Regions from separate parts of the Brooklawnia sp. genome, predicted to be linked through region 1. Evidence: predicted binding sites of a transcription regulator. Region 1 holds the regulator's gene; each other region holds the start of a gene.
What was found. Region 1 encodes LexA, which represses DNA repair genes until DNA is damaged. Its sites were predicted from a motif close to TCGAACANNTGTTCGA; they were not measured.
Positions count from the first base shown of each region.

Region 2: a site for LexA is predicted at 4,335-4,350, ahead of AAFP05_RS06115 (DUF222 domain-containing protein). Genes of this name have one in related genera too.
Region 3: a site for LexA is predicted at 3,053-3,068, ahead of ruvC (crossover junction endodeoxyribonuclease RuvC). Genes of this name have one in related genera too.

Region 1 covers NZ_JAVTWX010000046.1:28,998-39,405, forward strand. Annotated here, with positions in the region: gene AAFP05_RS03120 (vitamin B12-dependent ribonucleotide reductase) at 1-940, opposite strand, end outside; gene nrdR (transcriptional regulator NrdR) at 1,027-1,548, opposite strand; gene AAFP05_RS03130 (DUF2752 domain-containing protein) at 1,694-2,107, opposite strand; gene AAFP05_RS03135 (RDD family protein) at 2,194-3,528, shown strand; gene AAFP05_RS03140 (hypothetical protein) at 3,671-4,027, opposite strand; gene lexA (transcriptional repressor LexA) at 4,273-5,055, shown strand; gene AAFP05_RS03150 (ATP-dependent DNA helicase) at 5,074-6,996, opposite strand; gene hflX (GTPase HflX) at 7,080-8,564, opposite strand; gene dapF (diaminopimelate epimerase) at 8,601-9,431, opposite strand; gene miaA (tRNA (adenosine(37)-N6)-dimethylallyltransferase MiaA) at 9,444-10,379, opposite strand; gene miaB (tRNA (N6-isopentenyl adenosine(37)-C2)-methylthiotransferase MiaB) at 10,381-10,408, opposite strand, start outside.
Region 2 covers NZ_JAVTWX010000085.1:20,276-30,683, forward strand. Annotated here, with positions in the region: gene AAFP05_RS06080 (ABC transporter ATP-binding protein) at 1-828, opposite strand, end outside; gene AAFP05_RS06085 (energy-coupling factor transporter transmembrane component T) at 825-1,550, opposite strand; gene AAFP05_RS06090 (MptD family putative ECF transporter S component) at 1,547-2,182, opposite strand; gene AAFP05_RS06095 (AraC family transcriptional regulator) at 2,375-3,340, shown strand; gene AAFP05_RS06100 (hypothetical protein) at 3,371-3,511, shown strand; gene AAFP05_RS06105 (PIN domain-containing protein) at 3,521-3,931, opposite strand; gene AAFP05_RS06110 (AbrB/MazE/SpoVT family DNA-binding domain-containing protein) at 3,928-4,173, opposite strand; gene AAFP05_RS06115 (DUF222 domain-containing protein) at 4,364-5,806, shown strand; TPP riboswitch at 5,808-5,900, shown strand; gene AAFP05_RS06120 (ABC transporter ATP-binding protein) at 5,889-6,728, shown strand; gene AAFP05_RS06125 (ABC transporter permease) at 6,725-7,504, shown strand; gene AAFP05_RS06130 (ABC transporter substrate-binding protein) at 7,587-8,606, shown strand; gene nadD (nicotinate-nucleotide adenylyltransferase) at 8,632-9,339, shown strand; gene rsfS (ribosome silencing factor) at 9,381-9,782, shown strand; gene AAFP05_RS06145 (histidine phosphatase family protein) at 9,779-10,408, shown strand, end outside; gene AAFP05_RS06150 (cobalamin biosynthesis protein) at 10,357-10,408, opposite strand, start outside.
Region 3 covers NZ_JAVTWX010000072.1:44,763-55,170, reverse strand. Annotated here, with positions in the region: gene hisH (imidazole glycerol phosphate synthase subunit HisH) at 1-316, shown strand, start outside; gene priA (bifunctional 1-(5-phosphoribosyl)-5-((5-phosphoribosylamino)methylideneamino)imidazole-4-carboxamide isomerase/phosphoribosylanthranilate isomerase PriA) at 334-1,098, shown strand; gene AAFP05_RS05130 (GNAT family N-acetyltransferase) at 1,112-2,137, shown strand; gene AAFP05_RS05125 (YebC/PmpR family DNA-binding transcriptional regulator) at 2,185-2,985, shown strand; gene ruvC (crossover junction endodeoxyribonuclease RuvC) at 3,087-3,617, shown strand; gene ruvA (Holliday junction branch migration protein RuvA) at 3,614-4,225, shown strand; gene ruvB (Holliday junction branch migration DNA helicase RuvB) at 4,239-5,273, shown strand; gene yajC (preprotein translocase subunit YajC) at 5,424-5,969, shown strand; gene secD (protein translocase subunit SecD) at 6,036-7,775, shown strand; gene secF (protein translocase subunit SecF) at 7,768-9,003, shown strand; gene AAFP05_RS05090 (adenine phosphoribosyltransferase) at 9,005-9,547, shown strand; gene AAFP05_RS05085 (bifunctional (p)ppGpp synthetase/guanosine-3',5'-bis(diphosphate) 3'-pyrophosphohydrolase) at 9,630-10,408, shown strand, end outside.

The DNA of each region.
Region 1 (10,408 bases):
CCACCTCATCGATGACCTCTCCGGTCGTCCGGGCACGCAGACCGAACTTCGTGCCGTTGTTGACGGCCTGCATGAATTCGTCGCTGACGCGAACCGAGTTGTTGGCGTTCTGGTATTGCACGGATGTGATGTCCCTGCCGCCCAGATCCATGTCGAATCCGGCATCGCGCAGCGCGCGGATCTTGTCTTCTTCGCGAGCCTTGGTCTCGACAAACTCCTCGATGTCAGGATGATCGATGTCGAGGACGACCATCTTCGCCGCACGCCGGGTGGCGCCGCCCGACTTGATGGTTCCCGCCGACGCGTCGGCACCCCGCATGAAGCTGACCGGTCCGGACGCGGTACCGCCCGACGAGCGCAGCAATTCCTTGGACGAACGGATCCGGGAGAGGTTCAGGCCGGCACCCGACCCGCCCTTGAAGATCATGCCCTCCTCGCGGTACCAGTTCAGGATCGACTCCATGGAATCGTCGACCGACAGGATGAAACAGGCGCTGACCTGCTGAGGAGCGTCGGTGCCGACGTTGAACCAGACCGGCGAGTTGAAGCTGAAATACTGGTTCAGCAGCAGCCACGTCAGTTCCTGGCCGAAGACCTGGGCATCGTGCTCGGTCGCGAAGTAGTCGGCCTCCAGGCCGGTTTGCTGGTACTTGCCGACGACGCGGTCGATCAAGGTCTTGAGGCTGGCCTCGCGCGCCGGGGTGCCCAGGGCACCGCGGAAGTACTTCGTGGTGACGATGGTGGACGCGTTCAGGCTCCACGAGGTGGGAAACTCGACACCGCGCTGCTCGAAGACGACCTCGCCGGTCTTCCAGTTCGTCTGGACGACATCGCGCTTCTCCCAGGTCACCTCGTCGTAGGGATGGACGCCCTCGGTGGTGAACACTCGTCCGATCGTCAGCCCGCGAGCGTTCGGTGTCTCGGGCTTGTCGTCATACAAGGTGTCGGTCACGGCTGTCTCCTAGTGATTCGGACGTTTGGGTAGGACGTGTTTGGGTAGGACCTGTTTTGGGTAGGACGTAAAGATCAGTGTGCATCGACGGTCTGACAATTCTCTTCATCAGCCAGCGGAGTGGGCTGCTCACCCGGATCGGCGTCGGATCCGGCGCTCTCGCGCATCCGATCGATCTCGACGATGAAGTCGTCCACGCTTTCGTAGTGCTGATAGACGGAGGCGAATCTCAGGTAGGCGACCGCATCGAGTTCGCTGAGTGGACCGAGAATGGCCACCCCGACGTCTTCGGTCGGCACCTCGGCTTGTCCCGATGCCCGAATGGCCTCTTCGACTCGCTGACCAAGTTTGGCGAGCTGAGCCTCGGTGACCGGTCGTCCCTTGCAGGCTTTCCGGACGCCTGCGATCACTTTGTCGCGGTTGAATGGCTCGATCACGCCGGACTTCTTGACCACTACCAGTTGGGTCTGCTCAATGGTGGTGAAGCGTCGTTCGCAGGCAGGGCACTGACGGCGACGACGAATGCTCGCGCCATCCTCCGAAACTCGAGAATCGAGCACTCTCGAGTCGCAATGACGGCAGTATGGGCAGTGCATCGTTGCTCCTCAGCGCTGGGATGTGGATGGCATTGTGGACAGCTTGTGGACAACAACCACAATCTGTGGACAAACCACACTCGTGTAACTACTAGATGTAGAGAGTACGACCGAATCGTCCAGAGATCAAGCAGTTCGGCGAGCCTCAGACGAGGTTACGCACCACCACGAAAATCGCGCAGACCACTCCCGCGGCCCAGTACACCTTGGTCTGAGTGAGTGGACGCCAAGCCTCCGGCGGACGCAACGCCGGTCCCCCGGCGGATTCCACGATCCACGCCACCGCGCAACCCGCGATCAGCGGAATGACGATAACGAGCAGCGCGTTGAAGTGCCAGGCCGCAGCGAGGTTGCCGGTGAGCAACGCACCCGCCGCTCGAGTCGATCCGCACAACGGGCATTGAATGCCCGTCAGGGCCAGCAGCGGACAGGGCAGGCCGATACCGAAGACGAAATTGGTGCCTGCTATCGCGGCGCCCACAGCAGCGAAGCCGCCGAGGCGTGCTAGCGCGCGCACGGGCGAGAACGTCTCAGGATCGCTCTCGGCGGACTGCTGCATATGACCATTATCCGCACGGTCAGCCCTGCTGAACCCAACTGCCGAATAGGATCGGTGACGTAATGCAATCGTGATTGGAGGCAGCTGTGAGTAACGACTACTGGGGTCGCCCATCTGACGACCCTGGCCAGAACGCTGCAAATAGCGAAGAAAACGGCCAGACCGACCCGCAGGCCGCTGACCGGCCGAGCGACGAGCAACCCGGCAGCGACCAGCCCACCTACGGCGCACCCGCTTACGGACAGCCCACCGCCGATCAGCCCGGCACCGACCAGCCAGCATCTTCTGCATATGGTCAGCCCACCACCCCACCAACTCAACCGTCGACTCCCGGCTACGAACAGGCCGGAGGCTACGGCCAACCGTCGACTCCCAGCTACGGTCAGCCCAGCACCGGCTACGGCCAGCCCAGCACCGGCTACGGCCAGCCCAGCAGCGAATCGAGCACTCCGAGCTACGGCCAAGACTCGAGCTATGGCCAATCGGCCTCCTATGGGCAGCCGAGTTCCGACTCGCCCACTCCCGACTACGGTTCGTCATCGGCCTACGGCCAGACTGGTTCCGAGCAGACCACACCGGGTTACGGGCAGTCCGCATCGTACGGGCAGCCCAGCAACGAACCGCCCGCTGCGCCGTACGGGCAGCCGGGCGGATCGTCCTATGGGGGCTATGAGCAACAGCCCGGCGGACAGTCCTTCTATGGCCAAGACGCGCAGCCGAGCTACGGCCAGGACGCGCAGCCGAGCTACGGCCAGGACACCAACTCCGGGTCGACCAACCCCTACGGACAGCCCGCCGACCCATACGGTCAGCAGCAGGCGAGCTACGGCCAGCCGAACACCCCGTACGCCCAGCAGAACCCCGGCTACGGCCAGCCGACCGATTCGTACGCCCAGCAGAACCCCGGCTACGGCCAGCCGACGTACGCAGGCAATCTCTACGGTCCGGTCGGCGCAGCGGCGGCACCGTTGGCCTCCTGGGGCAAGCGGGCCGTTGGCGGACTCATCGACTACGTGCTACCGAGCATCGTCATCGGCACCATCACGGGCTTGTTCACCAATGCGTCCGGCGACACGTCGGCCATCGGCTCGATCATCCAGCTGGTTCTGGTCATCGGATGGCTCGTCTACAACTTCGGCTACGTCGGAGGCAAGACCGGAGTGACTCTTGGCCGCAAGATCGGAAAGACTCGTTTGGTCTCGGCTACCACCGGTCAGCCGATCGGGCCAGGTTTGACGGTGCTGCGCACCCTGGCACACGTCGTCGACTCGATCATCTGCTACATCGGATGGCTCTTCCCGCTCTGGGATTCCAAACGCCAGACGCTCGCCGACAAGATCATGAGCACCGTGGTGCTCGACGAGTCCGTGAGTGCCCCGCAGGATCCCTACGGTCAGCCTCAGCAGCCCTACGGCTACTGAGATCGGCGATCACCAGCGGCTGAACAGTTGGCGGGGCGGTTCCTTCAAAGGGACCGCCCCGCTTCACGTTTTCGCGGAGTCAAGGACCCTCAGGCCAAAAGGACTCCCCGCCGCCGGCCAAAACTTAGCGCCCTCCGGAGAATTAGGTGAGACCCGGCACCAACGCGAGATACTGCGACACGATCATCCAAGACCCCAGAACCACCGCCAGCGCGAAGCCTGCCATCATCACTGCCAGGCCACGATCGGTCAGCCTCAACTCTCCGCCCGCTGCGGTCGGCCGGACGACGGCACGACCAGACGCGGCCGATCGCACCACCGAGTAGGAGGCGCCTGCGAGCGGGCGCTTCGGCTGCCGGGGAAGACCGGCCCTCGTGGGCACGTAGCGCACCTGCGCGCAGGGCCGCTGGCCATCGTCCACCAGTCTGAGATGCCTTGAGCGGACGGGCGAGCCCGCGGCACGCCGAACATTGATCTGGCCATCAACCAAGATGCTCATCTTGCCTCCTCCATCTGCCCGGCCATCCGCCGTAGCAACAGGATCGAACGTTTGTTCGATGTTGAGCCTAGCCCCAAAGTCTCGATCGTTCAAGTGTTCGATTCAACACGGTCCTCGTCGCACCCTCATCCAAACAGGCAGCACTGACAAAAACTGAGGACCGCGTCCCCGACAAGCCGATCGCACAACACGACACGCTCGAACAAGTGTTTGAATCAGTGCGCCAAGTGCCTTATCATTGACGCATGATCACAGTGAGGCGTCCACCCACCGCCCCTCGGCGCGCCGGCCGACCATCGAAGGCAGACATTGCCCGGGATTTGGGCATCGACGATGTGGCCGAACTGCCCGACAGCTCCCAAGACGACCTGGGGTTGACCGCGCGTCAGCGTCGCATCCTCGAATTCATCCAGCAGACCGTCAGTGCCCGCGGTTACCCGCCCAGCATCCGCGAAGTGGGCGATGCCGTTGGGCTGACCAGCTCGTCCAGCGTCTCGCACCAGCTCAAGGCACTGGAGGCCAAGGGATTTCTGCGACGGGACCCCAATCGTCCTCGCGCGCTGGAAGTGACTCTTCCCTCATCCGCAGCCCCGGCACGAACCGCCACCGAGACCGACTCGAACGATCCCACCGGCTCCGCCGATCAGACTCCTCGTGCGGTCTCCGTGCCGGTGGTGGGCAGCATCGCGGCCGGCACACCGATCCTCGCCGAGGAGCGGATTGAGCAGGTACTTCCCCTGCCTCGCGAACTCGTCGGGCAAGGCACGCTCTTCTCGCTCAAGGTGCGCGGCGATTCGATGGTGGACGCAGCCATCTGCGACGGCGACTTCGTGGTCGTCCGACAGCAGCCCACGGCGGACAATGGCGACATCGTTGCCGCGCTGCTCGATGGCGAGGCCACCATCAAGACGCTGCGCAGACTGCCCGGGCAAGTCTGGTTGATGCCACACAATCCGGCCTATCAGCCAATCGACGGAAACAGCGCCTCCATTCTCGGAAAGGTCGTCGCCGTCTTGCGCCGCATCTGACCTTGGCCGTGCGGCGCCTCAGGACGCCGCGAGCCGTTGCAGTGCCTGGATGGCCGCCTCAGAATCGGTGGTCGTCCAAAACGGTGGCAGTGATGCCCTCAGGAAGCTCCCGTAACGTGCCTTGACCAGCCTCGGGTCCAGCACCGCGACTACGCCCTTGTCGCTGGACGAACGGATGAGTCGCCCGGCCCCTTGGGCGAGCAGCAGCGCGGCATGACTGGCGGCGACCTGCATGAAGCCATTGCCACCGGCCTGCGTAGCGGCCAACTGCCGGGCCTGCATCAGCGGGTCGTCCGGACGAGGGAACGGGATCTTGTCGATCACGACCAGCCGGCAGGTGTCCCCCGGTACGTCGATGCCCTGCCACAGCGACATCGTGCCGAGCAGCACCGACCGCTCATCCGCGATGAAGGTGCGGGTGAGTTCACTGAGATTCGCCTCACCCTGGCACATGACATTCATCCCGGGCAGCGCTCCTCGCAGGTGCTCGGCCGCTGCCTCCGCGGATCGCTGAGAGGCGAACAGACCGAGGGTTCGGCCGTCGGCGGCCCAGATCAGCTCGGCGAGTTCGGTCAGCGCATCGGGTCCGATACCGTCGCGACCCGGATTCGGCAACCCGGTCGCCACGTACAAGATGCCTTGTCTGCCGTAGTCGAACGGCGAACCGACATCGATCGCACGCCACTGTCCGGCGTCCCCCGCCTCGTCATCGGCAGCAATGCGATCGACTCGGCGGAGTCCCACGCTGCCCGCCAGCGGTTCGAATGCTCCGCCGATGGTCAAGGTTGCCGAGGTCAGGATCGTCGGATGATCCTCCAGCACCTTGTCGCGCATCAGCCCGGCAACCGACAGTGGAGCAATGTTGAGCTGGCGACCGAACCGTTCGCCGGCGCTCAGCCAGACGACATCGTGTTCGTCCAGCTTGGCCATCCGTTCGGCAATTTCGAAGATCTCCTTCATTGCCGAAGACGCCTGCTGCTGCTCTGGCTCGGCGGTCTGACCGGATGAGGGCGCCAGCCCGGAGACGGCCCGTCGGGTCACTTCGCGTACCAGTTCCGCGGCTTGCACGGCAAGGGAGCCGGGCTCGGTGATGCGGCCCGGGGCCACCTCGGCCAATGCCTGTGAAACGGTGTCGGCGGCTTCCAGGAGTTCGGCCGCCAGATCATCGTCCAGCCAGCTACTCGCACGTTTGGCGACCCGCTCGATCTGCTGCGGCGAGAGTTCACTGCTGGCCGCGCCCGTGACACGGTTGACCAGCTCGTGCGCCTCGTCCACGATGACCGGTCCGTGTTCGGGTAGGGCCGTACCCCCATGCATCGCATTGATGGCCAGCAGCGCATGGTTGGTGACTACCAGATCGGCCTGCCGGGCCCTGGCGCGGGACGCTTCGACGAAGCACTCCGCGCCGTAGGGGCAGGAGTTGGCACCCAGGCATTCGCGTACCGGCACCGAAACCTGCGCCCACGCCCGGGGAGAGTGACTCGGCGCATCGTCTCGGTCGGCCAGCCCGCCGTCGCTCGCCTGCTGGTCGGCCCATTCGCGCAACGCCAGCACTTCGGCTCCCAGTGCCGAGGTGGCATCGACCGCCGAGTCCCGGACGACATCGACCAACTCTGCCCCGCCCAGCAACGAATCCTGGCCGGGGCCTGCCTGATCGCGAACTCGCAGCAGGCAGACATAGTTCGAGCGTCCCTTGAGAACCTGCGTGCGGGGCTCACGGCCCAGCACCGAAGCCACCGCCCGCGCAGCGACGGGAATGTCCTTGTGCGCGAGTTGTGCCTGCAAGGCGAGGGTCGCCGTTGCAACCAAGGCGGTCTGTTTGGACTGCATAGCCCAGATCATGGCCGGGATGAGGTAGCCGAGCGATTTGCCGGTGCCGGTGCCGGCCTGCACGAGAAGGTGCACCTGGTCGTCAAGGCTCGCCGCGACCTGGTCACTCATCGTCTGCTGGCCGGGGCGCGATGTCCCACCGAGCGCAGCGACGGCAGCCGCCAGCGCCTGAGAGGCCTGCTGGGAGAGATCGCTCACCGCGGCTGCCCGGCGGTCTGAGCGTAGGGCGCCAACTGCGCGGCGAGATCGGCATGGACGCGTGCGGTGATCAGCGTGCCGCCGGCCTGATGCTCGAGGCTGACCATCTCTGACTCCCGGTGCAGCCGGTCGACCAGATCTCCGCGGTCCCAGGGCAGCAGCGCGCTGATCTCGGTCTGCGGTATCGGCAGCCGCTGCTCGACCTTGGCCTGCAGGGCATCGATGCCCGCACCGGTGCGCGCGGAGACCGCCAGCGCATCCGGGTACTGGTGCATCAAGACGGCGAGCACGTCGGGATCGGCCTGGTCGATCTTGTTGATCACCAATTGTTCGGGACGATCAGCGGCACCGATCTCGGTAAGCACCCGATGGACGGCGTCGATCTGACCGATCGGGTCCGCATCTGAACCGTCCACCACATGCAGCAGCAGATCGGCGTCCATCGTCTCTTCCAGAGTGGAGCGGAACGCCTCGACCAGGTCGGTCGGCAGATGCCGGACGAAGCCGACGGTGTCGGTCAGCGTGAAGACGCGACCGTCTGCGGTCGTGGAGCGCCGGGTGGTCGGATCAAGCGTCGCGAACAAGGCGTCCTCGACCAGCACGCCGGCATGCGTGAGTCGGTTCAGCAGCGACGACTTACCGGCGTTGGTGTAGCCGACGATGGCCACCGAAGGGACGCGATGCCGTTGCCTGTCGGCACGCTTGATCGCGCGGGTGCCCTCCATCTCACGCAGCTTGCTGCGCAGCACCGAGATGCGGTGGTTGATGCGTCGCCGGTCGGTCTCGATCTTGGTCTCGCCGGGGCCTCGGCCGCCGATCCCCGCACCACCGGACGCCCGGCCACCGACCTGGCGGCTCAGGTTGCCGCCCCAGCCACGCAGGCGCTGCTTCAGGTAGTTCAATTGGGCCAATTCGACCTGCGCCTTGCCCTCCACGCTCTTCGCATGCTGCGCAAAGATATCGAGGATCAGGGCCGTGCGGTCGACGACCTTGACTCCAACGCGGTCCTCCAACGTGCGCAGCTGAGCCGGACTCAGTTCGCCATCGCAGATCACCGTGTCTGCACCGGTCGCCAGCACGACCTCGCGGACCTCATCGACCTTGCCGCGGCCAACATAGGTTGCCGGATCGGGCTTCTGGCGCCGTTGCACCAACCCTTCCAGCACCTGCGAACCCGCGGTCTGGGCCAGCGCCTTCAGCTCGAACATGGCGTTGTCAGCATCCTGCTGGGTACCGGTCGTCCAAACGCTCACGAGTACGACGCGCTCCAACCGGAGCTGGCGGTACTCGACCTCGCTGACATCGTCGAGTTCGGTCGACAACCCGGCCACTCGTCGCAGCGTGCGGCGCTGAGCCAGATCAAGTTCTCCGTCGTCGACCTCGTCGTCCAACTCGTCGTCGTCGAGAATCTCGTCCAGATCGCCGAAATCCTCGTCGGTGTCCCAGTTATCGTCGTTGTGGTTCACAGCATCGTTGATCATCGTCAAACAAGCTTATAGCCGGTCGATTCAAAGCGCTCATCCCAGCTTCGGCAGGTTCACCCGGCCATGCGCAACCACCACTGCCGGACCGGTCAGGTAGGCCTGCTCTGCGTCGAAGTCCACCTTCAAGGTGCCGCCCGGCACGGTGACCGCCATGCCTGTGGCCTGTGCGCCCAATCGATCCAGCTGGGCAGCCGCCGATGCGACCACACCGGTGCCGCACGACTGGGTCTCCCCCACGCCCCGCTCGAAGACACGCATCGCCAACTCGTTCTCGCTGGTCGGCACAATGAACTCCACATTCACCCCAGCCGGATAGTCGGCCGGATCGTAGATCGGGGCGATCGTCAGATCCAACGTCTTCAGCGCCTCGATATCGTCCAACCGAACCACTGCGTGCGGGTTTCCGACATCGACCATCGTGGCGGTATAACGATGCCCGTCAGCCTCGACCCAGGTCGGCTGCTCGGCGACCACCGCCTGCCCCATGCTGACCTTGATGCGTCCATCGGGATACGGCCAGGCCTCGCGAAGGCCGGCTCGGGTGGCGACTTGAACCGGCTCGGTGTCAACAAGACCCTGATCGATCAGATAGCGAACGAACAATCGCAGCCCGTTGCCGCACATCTCGGCGATAGAGCCGTCGGCGTTCCGGTAGTCCATAAACCACAAGGACGGATCGCCGTGCCATTCGGGTATCAACTCGCTACGCACGGCCCGCAGCAGGCCGTCACCGCCGATTCCGGCGCGCCGATCGCACAGCCAGCGTACGGTCTGAGCGGACACCGAGGTCATGGCCTCACGATCGAGGAGAATGACGAAGTCGTTGTGGGTGGCGTGGCCCTTCGCAAAGCCCAAGGTCTGCATCTGCTCAGTCTTTCACTCATCAAGGCAAAAACCGAGGACATCCGCGATGGTCTCAGCAGCCGCAGGACCTGCGGCATCCAACCAGCTGATGCGTGGGTCCCGGGCGAACCAGCCAAGCTGTTTGCGGGCAAATCGGCGGGTGCCGTCGATGGTTGCCTGCTTGGCTTGGTCCTCGGTCAGTTCTCCGGTGAGATATGCCAGTACTTGCTGGTACCCGAGCCCGCGCGACGCGGTCAACCCTTCGCGCAGTCCCTGAGCAACGAGGCCGCGTACCTCGTCCACCAAGCCATCGGCCCACATCTGAGCGACTCTGGCGGCGATTCGAGCGTCCATCTCGGCCCGTTCCAGATGACAACCGAACTGGTGGACATCTGCCAGCTCGTAAACCGGCCCGGGCAGCCGGGGACTGAAATCACCGGTGAGTTCGATCACTTCGAGCGCGCGCACGATGCGCCGACCGTTGCCCGGAAGGATGCTCGCGGCCGCATCCGGATGCTTCTCGGCGAGCACGGCGTGTAGCGCGGCAGCGCCGATGCGGTCAAGCTCGTCCTGCCACTTCCGGCGAATCTCGGGATCGGTGCCGGGAAACTCGAAGCGGTCGATGATCGCCCTGATATACAGACTGCTGCCACCGACAAGGATCGGTATGACGCCCTGGTCGCGCAGCTGACCGACAACGGTGCGGGCCATCGACTGAAACTGCGCAACCGATGCCGTTTGGGTGATCTCCATGATGTTGACCAGATGATGATGCACGCTCGCCAGCTCGGCTGCCGACGGTTTGGCCGTCCCGATGTTCATGCCGCGATAGACCAACATCGAATCGGCGTTGACGATCTCGGCGGGCCGGCCCCGAGCAGCCAGCAGCCGGGCCAGGTGAATAGCCAGGGACGACTTCCCGCTGGCCGTCGGCCCGATGAGTACGATCAGCGGCAGTCGATCCGCCATCTCAGGGAACCTGAATCGCGGGAAGCCCG
Region 2 (10,408 bases), on a different contig from region 1:
GTGGGATTGGCCACCACTGCCGAGAAGAGATCGTTCCACCGGGAGCAGCGGGCGATACCGGTCTTCCGTCGACCAGGCCACCTCATCGAGGTCGGTGCATCGCAACCCCATAGCGGCCCGCTCGCCCGCATCGAGAGCCCAGAACTCATCGCGGGTGAAGACCTGGCCGATCCGGCCATCGCGCAGCCAGACCACCGTGTCAACGCAGTCGCTGAGCCAATACAGCCGGTGTTCGGCGACCAGGGTGGACGCCCCTTCGGCCTTCGCCAGCCGCACATACTCGGCAAGGTGATCTGTCGCTCGAGCGTCCAGATTGCTGGTCGGCTCGTCAAGCACATAGTTGCCGGGCATCGCCGCATAGGCGGACGCGAAGGCCACCCGTTGGCGCTCGCCTCCCGACAAGGAGAAGATGCTGCGGTCGGCCAAGGACGCCAGCTCGAGCGCGGACATCACTTCGCTGGTGCGTGACCGCAGCCGTTGCCCGGGCCAAGCCAGGCATTCCATGGCGAACGCGACTTCACCTGCCACATCGGTATTGAAGAACTGGGTGCGCGGATTCTGAAAGACCGACCCGATCAGCCGGGCTCGCTCCCAGGATTCCAATTCGGCGAGGTCTCGGCCATCAACGAGTATCCGGCCACTCATCTGGCCGGGGATGAAGTCGGGGGCCAGCCCGTTCGCCAGTTTCGCGATCGTGGTCTTCCCCGAACCGGACGCTCCGCAGAACAGCACGCATTCGCCCGCCGCGACCTCGAAATCGATCTCGGATACCCCTGATTCGGCGCCGCCACTGTCGTAACTGAAACTGACATTCTCGAAACGGATCATCGGGCTGCTCCGGTCACGATCATCACGGCGAGCAAGCAGGCGCCCAAGGCCAGCGTGAGGGCGTCCACGCCGGTGAAGCGTAGTGGCACCAGGCTGGTGTGCCGGGCAGGGTTCTCGATACCCCGGGCGATGGACGCCATCGACAGTTCATCGGCGGTCGTGCTGGCGGACATCAACATGGGCACATAGACGCACTCGACCGTTCTCGCCGGGGTGCGCAGCAGCCCGAGCGGGGTTGGCGAGAGACCACGCATTCGCATGGCGTCCGAGATGAAATGCCAGTCCTCGCGCACCATCGGCAGATATCGCATCATCACGGCCAGCGGGATGGACAGCGTCCGGGGCACCCGCAGCTTGGTGAGCGCGGCCATGAATTCGCCGGTGCGCGTGGTCGAGACCACCCCGCCGGCCAGCAGGGCGCACGGGAAGACCTTGCGGACGAGCATGAAGAAGGCCATCACCATCGTGGTCAGGGCGTTCGCGGTTGTCGAGGCGAGTGCGAGCATTCCGGCGATGACAAGCCCATAGGCTGTGGTCATCAGGAGTGCGTAGCGCCATCGGCCCCATGAGATCGTGATAATCGCGGAGAACCCCATGACCAATGCCTCGCACTGCCAGGTAGGAGCGACGATCGTCGCGAGCACCACTACCAGCAGCGTCGCCAGCTTCGTCCTGGGGTCGACATACGTGCGGCGAGGCTGCTTCCTGGTCAGTGCGCTCACGCGGTGGCGCCGGCTTTCTCGAACTGCTTGCGCAGGAGCTTCTGCCCCAACAATGCGCTGATCAGCCCGCAGACCAGGATGGCGATGATCATCGCCGGCAGCACCCAGACCGTTCCGGTGGCGGACATGGTCTCCATATACGCCGGGTCGGTGCCCTTGCCGGTCAGATAGGCGGCGTAGCTGGCCGGGCTGATCCACAACATCAGATAGGAGCCCATCGGGTTCAGCGAGAAGACGAGGAAGCTCACGATATTCAGCGTTCGGTTACTGAATTTGCCGGCTCCGGCGATGAGGTCTGCCAGTATCGCGGCCACGACATAGGCGATCGACCACAGCCAGAACATGCCCGTCACGAACATCAAGATGCCCATCACGGCTCCGAGGATGATGATCGGACCGTGCTTGGGCACCTTCGCGATGAGCAGCAGATAGATGGGCCCGGTGACCAATGCGACCGTTGCGGGCATGGCGAAGGTCAGTACAGGGCTGATCGCGATCATTCCGCCGGCCATCGTGAAGACGAAGAAGATGGCGATGAAGATGCCGGTGGTAATCAGGTCGCGGGCCGATAGCCCCTTCTTTGCATCGGACGCCCGGGTCGTCCTGGTGTTTTCGCGGACTTGCTCACGCATGCTCATTCCCTTTTCGGCAAGCAGATGGTTCCCGGCCGGGGCAAGCTTAGGCAACCCTTACCTTCGTGGAATATAGTGTTCGGCAGGGCGTGGTTGGTCTGGCGTATAGGGAAAGCGTCCGATCGGCTCAAGACTGCGTCCGATCGTGGTATCTGATTCGGCACGATGCGACTGGGTGAGAGGTTACAGACGGTGCGACACCTGGTGAGCGGCATCCATCAGCCGAGTGTTGCCAGCTTCGGTTTCCGCCAGATCTCTCCGCCGCTCGGTTTCGGTGAAACCTGGATGTCGTATGAGGTGCCGGAAGAAGTCGGTGCCGGGAACTACCATCTCTATTCGCCCACCGGGCAGTGGTCGATCGCCATTCACGATTTCACCCTGGCGCGGGATTCGCCACTGAGTTTCACGCTGCCCGATTACGTGAGCGTGACCTGGTATGAGTCGATCGCCGGTGAACAATACGATCCGCCACGAGTGTTGCGCTCCGATCACGTCGCCGGCTACTGCTCGCGTCCGACCGGCTGGCATGCCCTGGTACGAGGCCAAGTGCCGATCAGAAGTGTCGGGGTCGAGGTCACTCCCGAGTATTCGCACCGCTATCTGGACGCGGAATACGGGGGACAGTTCAGCGGTGTCGCCGATGCTTTCGAGTCGCTGAATACCGATGGCAGCAACTGGCCGCAGCTGCGGGCGAAGCTCATGCGGCTGTGGCCCAAGGCGGGAGAGTCGCCGAGGAGTTGTCTGTGGTACGAAGGGACGGTCCTTCAGGTGCTGGGACTGTTGGTTGAGCGGACCAGGAGACTGCCCGACGTCCGAGCGTCCAGAACCAGCGCGGACGATCAGCGCCGCATTCATTCGGTGATGGCCCATATCGATCGGCACCACGCAGAGGCGCTTGCCTTGGGCGAACTAGCCAATCTGGCATGCATGGGCCAGACCAAATTCAAGGAGAGCTTCCGTGCCGTGGCGGGTGTCAGCGCCATCGGCTACCTGCATCGCTGCCGCATCCGTCGCGCCAAAGAACTCCTACGTCGCGATGATCTGACCATCGCCCATGTTGCTTCCGCCGTCGGCTATGCATCTCCCGGACGATTCGCCGAGCTGTTCCGCCGGGAAACCGGTCTGCGGCCCAGCCAGTACCGCGTCTCCATGCGTTGAGGCAGCTTCAAGGGCAGCGGCGGGTTGGAGATGAGGCGGTTCGTCCGGAAAGGCGAGCTTGAGGAAGTGCGTCGCTCGTCCGGCCTCGCGGCCGACCCGGGTGCCCAGTATGAGCGGGAGATCGTCCACCGGGATTCGTTGATCCTGCTCGATCACGTCGCGGATTCGTGAGTGGGCTTATCAATAAGTGAGAAGCTCAGCCGGGCATCCGATTCGCTCGTACGTTGTGAATGCCCTGCGATCGAGGGTAATCAGCGTGCCTCCAGCGAGCCGTACTGATTCCGCGATGATCGCGTCATAAACGGCTCCGCCAGCGATACCGAGTGCCGGTAGCCGCGTTGTTACGAGACTGCGCAGTTGCAGCGGGCTGAGGCACAACGGTACGTCTGGAAACGCAAGCTCAAGGAACTCTGCTGCCAATTCTTTGCGGACACGATGTGGGCCTGGCAACCGCGTCAACACGCTGTAGCTCTCGACGAGTGAGTGCCCGGCGATTTGTGGCTGCAAGGAAAGCGCTGCGCGCGCGGTGTGATGTGCGTCGTGCCAGCGGGCGAATGCAGCAACGACAACGCCTGTATCCAGCGCTTTCATCGGCGCAGATGCTCCAATACGCCCCGCACTGTATCGACGGTGAGCGGCTCGATCGGCTCATCTGGTATAGCGACAGGAATGCCGTCGGGTGTTTCCAAGTGCATGCCGACGCCGGATACGTCGATGCTGATGCGTCCGTCGAGCATGGCGATGTCGACGAATTGTCCCGGCTTCAACTCAAGGGCGTCGCGTAGTTCCTTTGGTATGACAATCCGCCCGCCGGAATCGATGGTTGTGCGCATGGGGCCAGATTACCATCTGACTCTGTCGCGCGGGCGCGATGGCAACGTGCTGTCGGAGCCAGTAGGCCGGCGACCTTGCAGCAGCGCAGGAACGCGGAAATGGTCGTGGGTCGATTAAATCGAACAAAGACAGTGAAAAGATCCTGCCGGAACCCTTGCGGACGAACATGAGTTCGATTAATATTAGAACATGAAGCATACACTCCTGGAACCCCGCGAAGCTCGGCGGCCGCCGGCCGCGGCGTTGACCGCAGCGAGTGCGCAGCCGGTGCTCTCCACAGCGCTGGTGATCGAACATGAGTCGAACCGGGAGATTCTGGAGGCGATCGATCATGCGCATCAGCAGCTCGTCGCCGCCGAGATCGCCGAACTGGTGGGGATCATCCGGGCAGCAGACCGCTGGGAGATTGACCACGAAGCCGTCGGCGCCGGCATTGAACGATTGATTCAGCCCGGCCATGATGGCACCCCTCAAGTCGCCGAATTCCTCGCCCTCGAGCTAGGTGCACTACTTGGGGTCTCCCAGAAGACCGCACTCGGCAGGATCGGTGACGCCCTGGACCTACGCCACCGGCACCCCGAGTTGTGGGAAGCCGTCCTCGCCGGCAGCGTGCGCGTCTGGCAGGCCATGAAGATCTGCTTCGAATGCTCCCACCTCGCCTATCGGGCGGCGCGCAAGGTCGATGCCGCGATCGCCACGAGCGTGGGGATGCTGCCTTGGGCCAGGGTCATGAAGGCACTGCCCGGACAGATCATCCAAGCCGACCCTGATCTCGCGATGCAGCGGGAACAAGGCCGCCGGGACTCCCGCCGGATCCGGGTCTCACCGATCGAAGATGGCCACGTGAACCTCTTCGGGGTCGTCGATGCGGCAGACGGCATCAAGTTCAACGAAGTCCTGAATCATGTCGCGACTCTCTTCTCCGCCAAACCTGACACTGCGCTCTTGCGTGATGTGGACCGCAGACGTTCGCTCGCGTTCGGGATCATCACCCAAAACGCCTACAACGGGCTGGCCAACGATCAGCCAGGTTTCGCCTTGCCAAGTCCCACCCAGGTAGGCGCCAGCTCGCCAGCAGATACCGTGGTCCGTAAGCCGATCGACTGCACCCTGATCGTGCATATCTCGTCCGACGACCCTGCTCTCAGCGCCAACGAGTCGAGCAGTGCCACCGGTGTCGCACGCGTCGAGGGCTGGGGTCCGCTCCTCACTGCGCGTCTCCCAGAGTTTCTCGCTGGAGCGAAAGTCACCCTCCGGCCGATCATTGATCCCGCGGGCCTGCGTCCCGTCGACTGCTACGAAACACCGACCAAGATGCGCTTCGCTCTCGAACAGCGCAACCCCGTGGACATCTTCCCCTACGCCACCACGAAGGCGTCCAACTGTGATGCCGACCACACAGTTGCCTACGTGAAGGGCCGACCAGGTCAAACCCGCCTCGGCAACCTCGGACCCGTGTCAAGAAAAGCCCACCGTGCGAAAACTCACGGAAAGTGGACACTCTCACAGCCGACCCCGGGCGTCTACCATTGGACCTCACCCCACGGCTACCGCTACACGGTCACCGCAGCAGGAGCCATCCGCATCACCACGCCCGAACCTGAGGCGGACTGCTATAGTTCGGCGCGTTAGTTAAGACGACACGGGGTGCCCCGCCGGGGCTGAGATGACACCCGTTGAACCTGACCTCATTCGGATGAGCGGAGGGATGTCGATGGCCACCGATGTGTCGGCCGATTCTTCAGCGTCCGCGGTCGTCGTCCACGATCTCGGCTATCGCTACCCGAAGGACGAGCGCGCTGTCTTGGGACGAGTGCGACTCGCCGTTCCCGAGGGCCGACACATTGCCTTGATCGGACGCTCGGGTTGCGGCAAATCCACACTGCTCTCGATCATCGCCGGGCTGCGCGAACCGGACACCGGAGCGGTCAGCGTGCTCGGACACGACGACCCCGCCGGCAGGCTCGCGTCCTGTGCGATCATGCCCCAAGGCGATTCGTTGCTGCCGTGGCTGAACCTGCTCGACAATGTCGCAATCAGCCTGCGCAACCGCGGTATCAGGCGCCCCCTGGCCAGGGCCCGGGCGCATGGCACGTTGCAGCAATGGGGGTTGTCGGATTGGGAATCCGCGCGTCCTGCCGCGCTGTCGGGCGGCATGCGTCAGCGGGCCGCACTGGCGCGGGCGCTGCTCGCCGACAAGCCGATTCTGCTCGCGGACGAGCCGCTCGGCGCGCTGGATGCCATCACCCGTGCCGAGATCCAGCAGTGGCTGCGGCGTACGATCATCCGCTCGAGCGCCACGTTGATCATGGTCACCCACGATGTGGACGAAGCACTGCTGCTCTCCCGGGAGGTGGTGCTGCTGGCAGGAGTCGCACCGGGGGAGCCGGCGACCGCCGCGGCCAGCTGGCCCGGCTGGTTCGACGACGAGCGGCCCCGCGAACTGCTCCTCGGTGACCCTGCCTTCGCCAAGGCTCGGCAGGAGATCCTGCAATCGTTCGCGGATCCCGGCGGTACCGGTCCACGCGATGCGATCCCGGGAGCGGACCGATGAATTCCTACCTGCGGCGCAAGATCCTGCCGCCGACGGTCACGGTCCTGCTGGTGCTGGCAATCTGGATCGGCGTGACCGCCAGTGGCGCGATTCCCGATTACGTCATTCCTTCTCCGCGGGCGGTGCTGGACTCGTTGATCACGACCTGGCCGACCAGGCTCGGCTCGGCCACCTGGCTGACGCTGGGCGAAACGCTCGCCGGCATTGTGCTGGGCGTCGCGGTGGCGGTGATCGTCGTCATCGTTTCCGGCTATCTGCCGGTCATCGGATCGGCCATGACACCCCTGCTGATCGCTTCGCAGGCGATCCCGATCATCGTCATCGGCCCGCTGCTCACCATCGCCTTGGGCTACGGCATGGCTGCCAAGGTCATCGTGGTCGCGCTGCTCTGCTTCTTCCCGGTCGCACTCAATCTGCTGGCCGGGATACGTGCTGTGGACGCCCGGCTGATCGATACCCTTCGCAGTCTGCACGCCTCACGGCACGAACTCTTCTGGCGGGTGCGCCTGCCTTTCGCTGCGCCGCGCGGCTTCGCCGGACTGCGGGTCTCGGTGACCTTCGCGCCCGTCGCAGCAGTCTTCGCCGAGTACACGGGTTCGACCAACGGCATCGGCTACCTGATGCTGCAGGCCATCCCACGTATGCAGACCGATTTCGTTTTCGCGCAGGTCGTCGTCCTCACGATCATGTCGGCCGCGTTACTGGCCGCCGTGACCGGGTTGGAACGCTGGGTCTGCCCCTGGAACAAACCCAGCGAAAGCGACGGCACTTCCTGACGTTCGGCCACCGGGCCGAAGGCATCCGATGAAGCCATTCCCTACGAAGAAGCCATTCCCTACCAAGAAGAGAGAACACCCCATGAAGACTCCACGGCTACTCACCTCGATCGCGCTGGGTGTCGCAGCCTGCCTGACGCTGAGCTCCTGCGGATCGTCCGCAAGCCGGCCCGACGCATCGGCCTCCGGGGCCGGCGGTGCGGCAGACGATGTCAGCGTGCTGCTCGACTGGGCACCCAATCCCGATCATGCGGCCCTCTATGCGGCCCAGCAGATCGGCGCCTACCAAGATGCCGGCATTCAGGTCAGTTTCACCACCCCATCGAATACCGCTGACGCCGCCCGCGAGGTCTCGCTCGGACGTGTCGACCTGGCCATCTCGTACGAGCCGGACACGCTGATCGCAGTCGAATCCGGGCTGGACGTGGTCTCGGTGGCAGCCCTCATCCCCACCTCGCTGACCTCGCTGGTGACCAAGGCCGGCTCGGGCATCGCCGGCGCGAGCGATCTCGCGGGTAAGACCATCGGACTGTCGGGGCTGGCCTCCCAGGAGCCGACGATCGATTTCATTGCCCGCAAGGCAGGAGTCAACCCAGACAGCATCGAACTGCCCAACGTTCAGCAGAGCCTCAATCAGGCGTTGCTCACTGATCAGGTGGACGCCATCTTCGGCGCCTTCCGCAATATCGAGGGTGTCGAACTGGCTGCCCAGACCGATGTCGTCGTCCTGCCGGCCACCGAATTGGGCGTCCCCGACTATTCGGAACTGGTCATCATCGCCAATCCGAAGCGACTTGAAACCGACGCTGACTATGTCGAGCGCGTCAAGGCATTTCTTGCCGGCACCGCCGCCGGTCAAGCTGCGGCGGTGGCAGATTCTCACGTGGCGATCGACGCGTTGACCCCGCAGACCGAGGGCTCTTACGAGCCGCAGGTACTGGCTGCGATGGTCGAGGCGACGCTGGCGCTGCTCCCCGCCGAGGACTTCGGCAAGCAGTCGGCCGCCGACTGGGCGACTTATGCGTCCTGGATGTTCGACAACGGTCTGCTCGAAGGCCAGGTCGACGGCGCACAGGCCACCACCAACGACTACCTACCGTGAGCGTGTGACCAGTATTGTGCTGCCCATGACCGACGTCGGTGAACAGGCCCACGAGTCAATCGACCTGGGGCTCGCTCGCATTCGCGATGGTAAACATCGGTACCGCCTGGGCGTGATGGGTGGCACTTTCGATCCCATCCATCACGGCCACTTGGTGGCGGCGAGCGAGGTCGCGGCTCGCTTCGGCTTACAGGAGGTGGTCTTCGTACCCACCGGTACGCCGTGGCAGAAGGCCGGACGCAAGGTCAGTAACCGCGAGGATCGCTACCTGATGACGGTGATCGCCACGGCGTCCAATCCGCGGTTTTCGGTGTCGCGGGTCGATATCGACCGGGCCGGCAATACGTATACGGTTGACACCCTCAAGGACTTGCGTGGTGAGCGAGGCGAAGATGTCGATCTGACCTTCATCACCGGGGCGGACGCACTCGGCTCGATCCTCACCTGGCGCGGAGCCGACGAACTCTTCGATCTGGCGAGCTTCGTCGGAGTGTCGCGTCCGGGGGTCGACCTGAAGGCTCGCGATATCAGCCATCTGCCGGCCGAGAAGGTCACTCGGCTCGAGGTGCCGGCGCTGGCGATCAGCTCAACCGAGTGCCGCAACAGGGTTCGAGAAGGATTGCCGCTGTGGTACCTGGTGCCCGACGGCGTCGTCCAATATGTCGCGAAACGCGGTCTTTACACCCCGGCGAATGCGGGGGAGACGCTTGAGGCGGATATTGTCGACTGGTAAACCGAACCTCGAGATCTTCAGAAGATCAGTTTGGATGTGATGTGAGCGCTACCGAAGAAGCCACCAGGATCGCCCGGCTCGCCGCCAAGGCCGCGGACGACAAGAAGGGCAAGCAGATTGTCGCGTTCGACGTGTCGGAGCCCCTTGCCATCGCCGACATCTTCCTGATCGTCAGCGCGAACAACGAGCGGCTGGTGGGCGCGATCGTCGATGCCATCGAGGAGAAGCTGATCGACGTGGCGAAGCTTCGTCCGCTGCGCAGGGAGGGTGGCCGGGAGAACCGCTGGGTGCTGCTCGATTACGGCGATCTGGTGGTGCATGTTCAGCACGACGAGGAGCGCGATCTCTACGCGCTGGAGCGGCTCTGGAAGGACTGCCCGATCATCGAACTGGGACTTCCCGACGACGATAGCGAACCGGCCGGGGACGGCGACGAGCAGTGAGTCCTGGGCACACCCAGATCATCTTGTGGCGGCACGGCCAGACCACCTTCAACGTGGAGAGCCGATTTCAGGGGCAGCTCGATGCGCCGTTGAACAACGTCGGTCTCGCACAGGCCGAGATGGCTGCGGTCGGTCTGTCAAAACTGCCTGTTGACGCTATCTATGCCTCCCCGCTACAGCGGGCCCACGTCACCGCTCAGGCACTGGCGCGCAGGATCGAGCTGCCCATCGCGACCGATGACCGGCTGATGGAGATCGATGTCGGTTCATGGGAAGGGCTGCTGGCCGAGGAAATCTACCGGGACAATCCGGAATTCACCCGAGCCCTGGCCGAAGGTCGTGATGCCCGCCGCTCCGAGACGGGAGAGACGGCGAGCGAAGTGGCCGTGCGGATGGCCGTGGCGCTGCGCGAGATTGCATCCAGGCATCAGGGCCAGACCGTGGTCGTCGCCAGTCACGGGCTGGCGATCAGGATGGGTACCGCCAGCTTGCTGGGCTGGGACTATCCGACCTCCACCAGCCTGGCGAGCATGTCGAATTGCGGTTGGACGATGCTCGGTGCCCGCGATGAGGGCTATTGGAAGTTGGTCAGCTGGAACCAGCGAGCCGAAGGCCTGCTGCTCGGC
Region 3 (10,408 bases), on a different contig from region 1:
TGGTACCGTGGAGCGGTTGGCTGCCCGACGGCTGCCGCATATGGGCTGGAACACTGTCGAGGCGCCAGCACAGGCGGGCGTTTTCGAGGGGCTCCAAGATCGAAGGTTCTATTTCGTCCACTCGTACGGAGTGCATGCCAGCGACGACGATGGCCAAGCTTGCGTACCTGCGGATGCCCGCATCACCTGGTGCGAGCACGAAGGAGATAGGTTCATCGCTGCCGTCCAGTGGGGCAGCGTGACCAGCACCCAGTTCCACCCGGAGAAGTCCGGAGCGGCTGGGGCACAACTACTACGCCATTGGCTGGCAAGTTAGGGTCGTTCAACGTGTCCATGACGAACACTTCAACCTCAGCAGATTTACAGCGGCTGGTGCTGCTGCCGGCGGTCGATGTCCAAAACGGCAAGGCGGTGCAACTCATTCAAGGGGCCGCCGGCAGCGAGCGGGTCTTCGGTGACCCGCTGGAAGCAGCGCTGCGATGGCAGTCCCAAGGCGCCCAGTGGCTGCATCTGGTCGATCTCGATGCGGCTTTTGGGCGCGATTCCAACGCGGAGCAACTCGCCGAGGTCATCGCGGAGCTGGAGATCGACGTTGAATTGTCCGGAGGCATCCGCGACGACGCTTCGTTGACACGCGCTTTGAGCACCGGGGCCCGCCGCGTGAACGTGGGTACTGCGGCGCTGGAGAAGCCCGAATGGTGCGAGAAGATCATCGCCGAGCACGGCGACCGGATCGCGATCGGCCTCGACGTGCGCGGTAACCAGCTGGCCGCGCGTGGCTGGACAACCAGCGGCGGTGACGTCTTCGAGACGGTGCAGCGCATGACGCAGGCCGGCTGCGAGCGCTTCGTGGTGACCGATGTCGCCAGCGACGGCATGCTGACCGGGCCGAATCTGGAACTGCTGGGTGCGGTTTGCGCTCGTACCGGCGCCAAGGTGGTGGCCAGCGGCGGCATCTCCTCATTGCACGACCTGAGGATGCTGTCGGGGCTGGTGCCGATCGGTGTCGAGGGTGCGATCATCGGCACCGCGCTTTACGTGGGCAACTTCACCTTGACCGAGGCGTTGGCCGCCGTGCATGACCCACTGGCGAGCTGAGACGTGAGCCCAGATGCGCGAGCAGCAACTCTCCTGGGGAGAGGCCATCGTCGAAGGAAGTCTGGAGTGGTCGTTCCTCACCCGTGACGACCTGAGCGAGGTATCCGAGCTTTGCGCTGCCATCGAGTACTTCGACGATCCCATCCAGCACCGCGAGTTGGGCGGCCTGACCGAAGACTTCGAGCAGGATTGGGCGTATGCCTCCAATCACGCAGTCGTCGGACGCGACCGCGGCGGCACGATCGTGGCCTACGGCTGGAATCACATCACGGCCCCCGACGTCCAGCTTCCCCATGCCTGGATGGAGATCGGGGTACATCCGGCCTGGCGGCACCACAAGATCGGCGTCAAGCTGGTGGCCTGGCTGATCTCACGCGCCAGGGCCTGGTACCAGCATCTGCGGGAGACCCGTCCGCTGCTCGGCCCGCTCTGGGTCGGTTGCGCAACCGACGAAGGCTCCCGGGTGGCCGCCGATCTCGAGGAGAACGGCCTGCTGAAGCCGCAGCGCTGGTTCTGCGATGCCCATCGCAGCCTCACCGATGGGGCGTTGCCGCTGGTGCTGCCTCCTCCCGGCATCGAATTGCGGTCTTTCGAACGATCCTGGTCGGACAAGGTCCGTCAGGCCCACAACACGGCCTTCGGCACCAGGCATGGTTCGCACGACGTCGCGCCGGACGCCTGGGAGCGCTCGCTGGAACGCCCCGATTCGCGTCTGGACTGGTCGTGGATCGCCGTGCAGACCAACAACCCGGACGCCGGGGTCGTCGGCTACGCGGTGAACTCGGAGATCATCGAGCGCCAGAACGGCTGGCGTGAGGGATGGACCGAACGGATCGGCGTGCTCCCCGCATACCAGCGGCACGGCCTCGCCCATGCGCTGCTGGCGGCCTCCATGCGCACCTTCGCCGATCACGGCTGCGTCTTGGCGGGCATCGGGATCGATACCGACAACCTGCCGAGAAGCGAGTCGCTGTTCGGCGGCATGGGTTATCGTTTCGAGGACAAAATGGTCCTCTTTGGAGCCACCTTCGACGACTGAGTAAGCTAACGAAGGTTCGTCGGGTGTACGTAGGGGGATAGTCATATATGTCAGGCCACTCGAAGTGGGCAACCACGAAGCACAAGAAGGCTGCGATCGATGCCAAGCGCGGCAAGCTGTTCGCCAAGCTGATCAAGAACATCGAAGTCGCGGCTCGGCTCGGCGGTGGCGACATTGCGGGCAATCCGACTCTCTATGACGCGGTTCAGAAGGCCAAGAAGAATTCGGTTCCCAACGACAATATCGACCGTGCCGTCAAGCGTGGCGCGGGCGAGGGTGCCGACGCCGTGAACTACGAGTCGATCATGTACGAGGCGTACGGCCCGGCCGGCGTCGCGATCTTGATCGAGTGCCTGACCGACAACCGCAACCGTTCGATCTCGGATGTGCGAGTGGCGGTCACCCGTAACGGCGGCACCATGGCCGACGGCGGTTCGGTGCAGCGGCTGTTCAACCGCAAGGGGGTCGTGACCGTGGCCAAGGAGCAGGAGGTTGCCACCGAGGGCCGCAAGACCCAGACTCGCTCCATCACCGAGGACGACTTGCTCGAAGCCACCATCGAGGCCAATGCGGAGGACATCTCCGATGAGGGGGACGCTTTCGACTTGATCAGCGACCCCAACGATCTGGTCGCCGTCCGCAAGGCCGTGCAGGCCGCCGATATCGACTACGACTCGGCCGAAGTCCAGTTCGTCGCGAGCTTCGACCAGGCCATTGATTCGGTTGACGACGCGCAGAAGCTCTTCCGCATCGTCGATGCCCTCGAAGACCTGGACGATGTCCAGACCGTCTTCACCAATGCAGACCTGAGCGAAGAGGTCCAGGCCGCGCTGGACAGTGACGACTGACCTTGGCCCCATTGAAGAAGAGTGTCCGGCGCGCCTGAGCCGGGCACTCTTTGTCGTGGCCTAGAATCCGAACGTGTGTTCGCAATCCGACGGGTGGTGCCATGCGTGTTCTTGGCGTTGATCCCGGCCTGACCCGATGCGGTGTCGGAGTCATCGATGCCGCATCGGTGCGTTCCCCGCAGCTGGTCGCCGCCGGAGTGGTGCGCACCTCGCCGGGCCTCGACCATGCCCACCGGCTGCTGGCCATCGAGGAGGGCCTGGAAGCCTGGGTGCAGGCCAATCGACCCGAGGTCATCGCAGTCGAACGCGTCTTCGCCCAGCACAACGTGATGACCGTCACGGGCACCGCTCAGGCGGCCGGCATCGCGATGCTGATCGCTGCCAGGCACGCAATTCCGGTGGCACTGCACACCCCGACCGAGGTGAAGGCCGCGATCACCGGATCCGGGCGCGCCGACAAGGCCCAGGTGGCCGCGATGGTCGTCCGCATTCTCAAACTGGACGAGGCCCCCAGGCCCGCCGACGCCGCCGACGCCGTGGCACTGGCGCTGTGCCAGCTGTGGCGGGGTGGCTCGGTCAATCGCTACGCGGCCGCAGTGCAGGAACACGCGGCCAGAACAGGACGACGATGATCTCCCAGCTCCGCGGAACCGCCGTGGCCCTCGGCCCGAACTGGGCGGTGATCGATGTCTCGGGCGTAGGGTTCAGGGTCTCCTGCACGCCGGGCACCGCCGCAGGCCTGCGGCCAGGCGCCGAATGCACCGTGGCGACCACCTTGATCGTCCGGCAAGACGCGCTGACGCTCTTCGGTTTCACCGATGCGCACGAACGGCAGGCCTTCGAGATGCTGCAGCTGGCATCCGGAGTAGGGCCCAAGCTGGCGCTGGCGGCGATCTCGGTGCTGAGCCCTGCCGAGGTCGTCTCCGCGATTCAAAGCGATTCGGTCGCGGTACTGATGAAGGTGCCCGGCATCGGACGCAAGGGCGCCGAGAAGATCATCGTCGAACTGCGCGACCGCGTCGGCGCGTTGGCTGCGCAGCTCGACACGAGCGATCACGTTGGTGTTCCGGACGGTGAGCCGTGGCGCGAGCAGGTCTCCAGTGGTCTGCAGGGCCTCGGATGGTCGTCCAAGGACGCGGATGCCGCCGTCGAGAAGATCGCTCCACTGGTGGTCGACGATCCGCAGATCTCACTGGGTAGGCTGATGAAGGCCGCATTGCAGTCGCTGGCCCGAGCCTGAGGAGTCCCGCACCGTGACCCATTCCCCGGTCGATCCGTGGCCCACACCCGACGAGATCGCGGCCGAAGGCGCGCTGCGTCCCTCGGCGTTGGCCGATTTCGAAGGCCAGCCGCGCGTGGTCGATCAGCTCAGCCTGGTCCTGCAGGCCGCCTTGCACCGGGGGAGCACTCCCGATCATGTACTGCTGTCGGGTCCGCCGGGGCTGGGCAAGACGACATTGGCGATGATCATCGCCAATGAGATGGCTGTGCCGCTGCACATCACCTCGGGGCCCGCGATTCAGCACGCCGGCGATCTGGCGGCCATCTTGTCGGGGCTCACCGAGGGCGAAGTGCTCTTCCTCGACGAGATACACCGGATGAGCCGGCCGGCCGAGGAGATGCTCTATCTGGCGATGGAGGACTTCAGAGTGGACGTTGTGCTGGGGAAGGGTCCGGGCGCCACCGCCATTCCGATCGAGATCCCGCCGTTCACCCTGGTGGGTGCGACGACCAGAGCGGGTTTGCTGCCCGGGCCGTTGCGCGACCGCTTCGGTTTCACCGCTCAGCTGGACTATTACGATTCGGCCGACCTGGAGCGGATCGCGGGCCGCTCTGCCACCAAGCTCGGCATCGCGCTGGACGCGGAGTCTGCTGCGGAGATCGCCCGACGCTCGCGCGGGACGCCCCGTATCGCCAACCGCCTGCTGCGCCGCGTGCGCGACTATGCCCAGGTACACAACGGCGGCATCGTGAACCCCCAGTTGGCTCGCGATGCCCTGGAACTCTACGAGGTCGACCCGCTCGGTCTGGACCGTCTCGACCGGGCCGTCTTGAATTCCATCTGCCGCAAGTTCGCTGGTGGGCCCGTCGGGTTGTCGACACTTGCCATCAGTGTTGCCGAGGAGACCGAGACGATCGAAGAGGTCGCCGAACCCTTCCTGGTTCGACTCGGCTTCTTGATGCGCACGCCGCGTGGACGCATTGCCACGCCTGCCGGCTGGGCTCACCTGGGACTGACCGCGCCTGTCCAGGAAGCGTCCGGTGGCCAGCCGGAACTCTTCGGTTGACGGTCATTCACAGGTCCTGAGCGTGAAAAACGCATGACCAGATGTGGTGATCCCAGCTGTACTCGGTAAGATCGCTGGAGTGCGTGCGGGTGTGCGCGCTCCTGCACGTCCAGGCAACGGCCTGGTTGCTGACTAGTGAGGGTGTCTTACATGGAAATTCTGCTCATCATGGCGGTCTTCATCGGCCTGATGTACTTCATGACCGTCCGTCCGCAGAAGAAGCGGATGGAGGAGCAGCGCAAGATGCTTGAGGCTCTACAGCCCGGCTCCAGGGTGTTGCTCAATTCGGGCATCTTCGGAACGATCCGGGCAACTGCCGATCAGCAGATGGTCGTCGAACTGGCTCCCGGCGTCGAGGTCACCGTGCTCAGGCAGGCCGTGATGCGCGCGGCCAAGCCGGATGAAGAAGAGTTCGAGTTCACCGACGATCAGGCCGCAGTTGCCGCTGACAGTTTCCGCGCCGACGACATCGACCGGTCCTTCGCCGAGATCGTTGAGGGCGACGCGAACGTCATCGACCAGCCCGTGGCCGAAGCAGCCGTGGCCGCTACCGATGAGACCGAACAAGCCGCGGGCGAGGCTGACGAGGCAGCATCGGACGCCATCTATAAGCCCGGCGAGAACGTCATCTACCAGCCCGGTTCGAACGAGGTCAGCGCCACCGACGACGCCGGCGAGCGTCCGCAGGAACGCTGACAGGAGCAGCCCCCAGTGGCATCATCTGCACAAAACACAAGTTCATTCAGGCCCGGGCGGACGCTGATCGGTTTCGCGATCGTCGTCGTAATGCTTTTCGCCCTGATGGCGGTCACCGGCACCTGGACGCCGCGGCTCGGTCTGGACCTGCGAGGCGGCACCACGATCACGTTGACCGCCCGGACCAGCGACGGCAGTACCGTTCCCCGGGAAAACCTGGAGACGGCACGCACCATCATCCAGAACCGCGTCGACTCACTCGGCGTCGGCGAGTCATCGGTGACGATCCAGGGCAACGACAAGATCGAAGTCGCTGTGCCCAACACGAGCAGCGACGAACTGGTCGAACTCGTGGGCGCCACCGCGAAGCTGGCCTTCCGCCCGGTGATCGCCTCCCAGCAGATCCAGCAACCCGACACGTCCACGGCTGAGCCGTCCACTGCTGCCACCCCGAGCGGTGAGATCAGCGCGGACGAGTCCGGGTCGGCCAGCCCGAGCAGTGCCCAGTCGTCCGCGTCTTCGACCACCACCGAGCCCAGTTCCGCTCCAGCCAGTAGCGCTCAGCGCCGCCCGATGCCCCAGTTGCCCACCGAGCCTCCGGCATCGAGCACTCCGCGCCCGACCGTGCCGGGCGATCAGCCGCTCACCCTCGATGAGGAGTTGAACTACAGCCCGACCCAGCAGGACGCAGAGGACTTCGCCGCGTTCCAGTGCGGCGACGAGTTCCCGGATGTCTCCGATCAGCCTCTGATCGCCTGCGATCAGACGGGCACCTATAAGTACTTCCTCGGCCCTGTCATCCTGAGTGGCGAGCACGTCACCGACGCGACTGCGGGCATCCCGCAGGGTGAGGTCAGCTGGATCGTCTCACTGACATTTGACGATGAGGGCTCGGCGACCTTCGCGGACGCCACCGAGGGGCTGTCTGCCAAGTCCGCGCCGCAGAATCAGTTCGCGATCGTGCTCGACCGCGAGGTGATCTCGGCGCCGAGCGTCAGCGAGCGGATCACCGGCGGCAAGGCGAGCATCTCGGGCACCGGCATCACCGAAACCACGGCCAAGTCGCTGGCCACCACGCTTCGCTACGGCTCGCTGCCGGTGGATCTGGAAACCAGCTCCGTCGACACGGTCTCGCCGGTGCTGGGCGGAAACCAGATGACCGCGGGCATCATCGCCGGCATCATCGGCCTGTGCCTGGTCATTGCCTATAGTCTGATCTACTATCGCGGGCTGACGATCGTTGTCGCCGGCTCTCTGTTGGCCGCCGCGACTGTCACCTACGCGGTGATGGTGCTGCTCGGCTCGGCGGTCGGATTCGCGCTGAACCTACCCGGTATCGCGGGCGCGATCGTGGCTATCGGTGTGACAGCGGACTCGTTCATCGTCTACTTCGAACGAATACGTGACGAGATTCGCGAGGGACATAGCCTGCGCCATTCCATCCAGTCCGGTTGGCACAAGGCACGGGGGACCATCCTGATGGCCGATGGGGTTCAGCTGCTGGCCGCCGTGGTGCTCTATTTCCTGGCGATCGGCAGTGTGAAAGGCTTCGCCTTCACCTTGGGCGTTACGACCGCGATCGATCTGCTGCTGGTGATCTTCTTCACCCACCCGTTGATGACCCTGCTCGGCCGGACGAAGTTCTTCGGCGAGGGCCACAAGAATTCCGGTTTGGATCCCGAGCATCTGGGCGTCAGCCGCGCGTCCCTGTTGGGACGCCGCGGTTCGGTCCGGAAGCGAACCAAAGCCGACGTCACCGGCAAACCCGGCGCCAGCAAGAAAGCCGAGGAGGCCAGCCATGAGTGAGACCAAGGTGGCCCCGCCGGCCAAGAAGATGACATTCGCGCACCGGCTGTACACCGGTGATTTCCAGTTCGATTTCATGGCGCAGCGCCGTCGGTGGTACACCATCAGCGCCGTGCTGCTGTTGATCTCGGTGCTGGCGGTCTCGGTTCGTGGCCTGAACCTGGGCATCGACTTCGTGGGCGGCTCGGTCTTCCAGGCACCCGTGCACGTCACGTCGTCCACGGTCGATGATTTCGCCGCTGCCGTCAACAACACCGGAGTGGCCGATCTCGACCTGCAGGTGAACACGGTCGGCGATTCGACAGTGCGGATCCAGACTCGCAGCCTCGACACCGAAACCGTCATCACGGTGCGAGAGGCGATCGCCGAACAGGCCGGCGTTTCCTCCGACGATGTCGCGTACTCGTTGATCGGCCCCTCCTGGGGTAAACAGATCACCCAACAGGCACTGGTGGCGCTGGTCGTCTTCCTGGTGCTGGTGGGTATCTTGATCTGGGCGTACTTCCGGGAATGGAAGATGTCGGCCTCGGCGCTGATAGCGCTGCTGCACGACCTGGTCGTAACGGTGGGCCTCTACGCCCTCGCCGGTTTCACGGTGACCCCTGCGACCGTTATCGCGGTGCTCACCATTCTGGGCTACTCGCTGTACGACACGGTGGTGGTCTTCGACATGGTCCGTGAACAGACCAAAGATCTGAAGCACCAGTCGCGGACCTACACCGAAGCAGCCAATGCGGCGGTCAACCAGGTGCTCGTCCGGTCGATCAACACCACGATCATCGCGGTGCTGCCTGTTCTGGCAATCCTGATTGCCGGGCTGGTTGTGCTGGGTGGCGAAGGCCCGCTGGCCGACCTCGGCCTGGCCATGCTGATCGGCATGATTTCGGGTGCCTACTCGTCGATCTTCCTGGCCGCTCCGATGCTCGCCCAATTGCGCGAGCGGGAGCCGGCGATGATCAAGCATCGCGCCGCCCTGGAGAAGGCCAAGCGACGCGGTAGGGCCAAGGTCGTGGCCTCGGTCGCGACCACCGACGACAAGGTGAGTGCCGCCGGCGTACCGCTGACGGCACTACCGGCCGACGGTGCGCTCGAGTTCGCCACCTCGGGCGACGACGACGCCGATTCTGCGCAGCCGGGTGAGTCCACGGACACCGACGGCAGCGGCATCACAGAGCCGAAGGCCCGGGTTCAGCCGTCCAAGAGGTCTCGTTCGTCGAGGAAGAAGTGAGATGACCGATCAGCGAGTGATTCGTGCGGCCAATCTGATTCGCACTGTGCTGGACTTTCCGAAGCCCGGCATCAGATTCCGCGACATCACTCCGTTGCTGGGCGATGTCGAGGCCTTCGGCGATGTCATCGATGTGATGGCCGAGCATGCCCCCTGTGACGCGAGCGTGGTCTGTGGGGTGGAGTCGCGTGGCTTCATCTTCGGTACCCCGCTCGCGCTTCGGCTGGGGGTAGGCTTCGTCCCCATCCGTAAGCCGGGCAAGCTGCCCGGCGCGGTCGTGGAGGAGAGCTTCGACCTGGAGTACGGCTCGACGACACTGGCCGTTCACACAGACGCCCTGCTGCCTGACGACAACGTGCTGCTGGTGGACGACCTGCTCGCCACCGGTGGGACGCTGCAGGCATCCAAGCGGCTGGTGGAGCGGTTGGGTGCCAGCGTTGCGCAGATTCAGGTGGTGTTGGAGCTGGTCGGACAGCCCGGACGCGAGACCCTGATCAACGATGGGGTGGACGACATCTATGCGCTGATCGGTATCGAGGACTAAGGGCCCCTCCTAAGCCGCGAATACCCGGCGTTCTGCACAGGGAATACACTCAGGTAAAACGTGTGAGCGGAAGGGGGAGGCGATGTCGCAAGATAGCGTCTACGGTCCCTACGGTAGTGGCCAGGGAACCCCTGGAGCCCCCCATTCGAGCACTCTGGAGCGCGTCTCCAGCGGGCCGGAACAACCCCGGCTGCGCATGCGCCAGCGGTTGGCCTGGTTCGGCGCGGCCAATCGTCCGCCGCAGTCAGCGGTGCTGGACCCGCTCTTCTCGGTGGTACGAGCCAATCATCCCAAGGCCGATCTCGATCAGCTGGAACGCGCCTATCACACCGCCGAGCACTATCACCGCGGTCAGCAGCGCAAGAGCGGCGAGCCCTACATCACTCATCCACTCGCGGTGGCGACGATCCTCGCCGAGTTGGGTATGACCGAGTCGACGCTGTGCGCGGCATTGCTGCATGACACCGTTGAGGACACCAGCTACACCCTTGAGCAGCTGAGGGCCGACTTCGGCGACGAGATCGCCCAGCTGGTCGACGGGGTCACCAAGCTCGACAAGCTGACCTATGGCGAGTCGGCTAAGGCCGAGACCATCCGCAAGTTGGTGGTGGCCACCGCGCGTGATGTCCGGGTGCTGGTCATCAAGCTCGCCGACCGGCTGCACAACATGCGCACGCTCAGCTATCTGCGTCCCGACAAGCAGCAACGCATCGCTAAGGACACTCTGGAGATCTTCGCGCCGCTGGCTCACCGCTTGGGCATGAACGCCATCAAGTGGGAGCTGGAGGATCTGTCATTCGCGACCCTGCAACCGAAGGTCTATGACGAGATCGTCCGGATGGTCGCCGAGGCGGCGCCGCA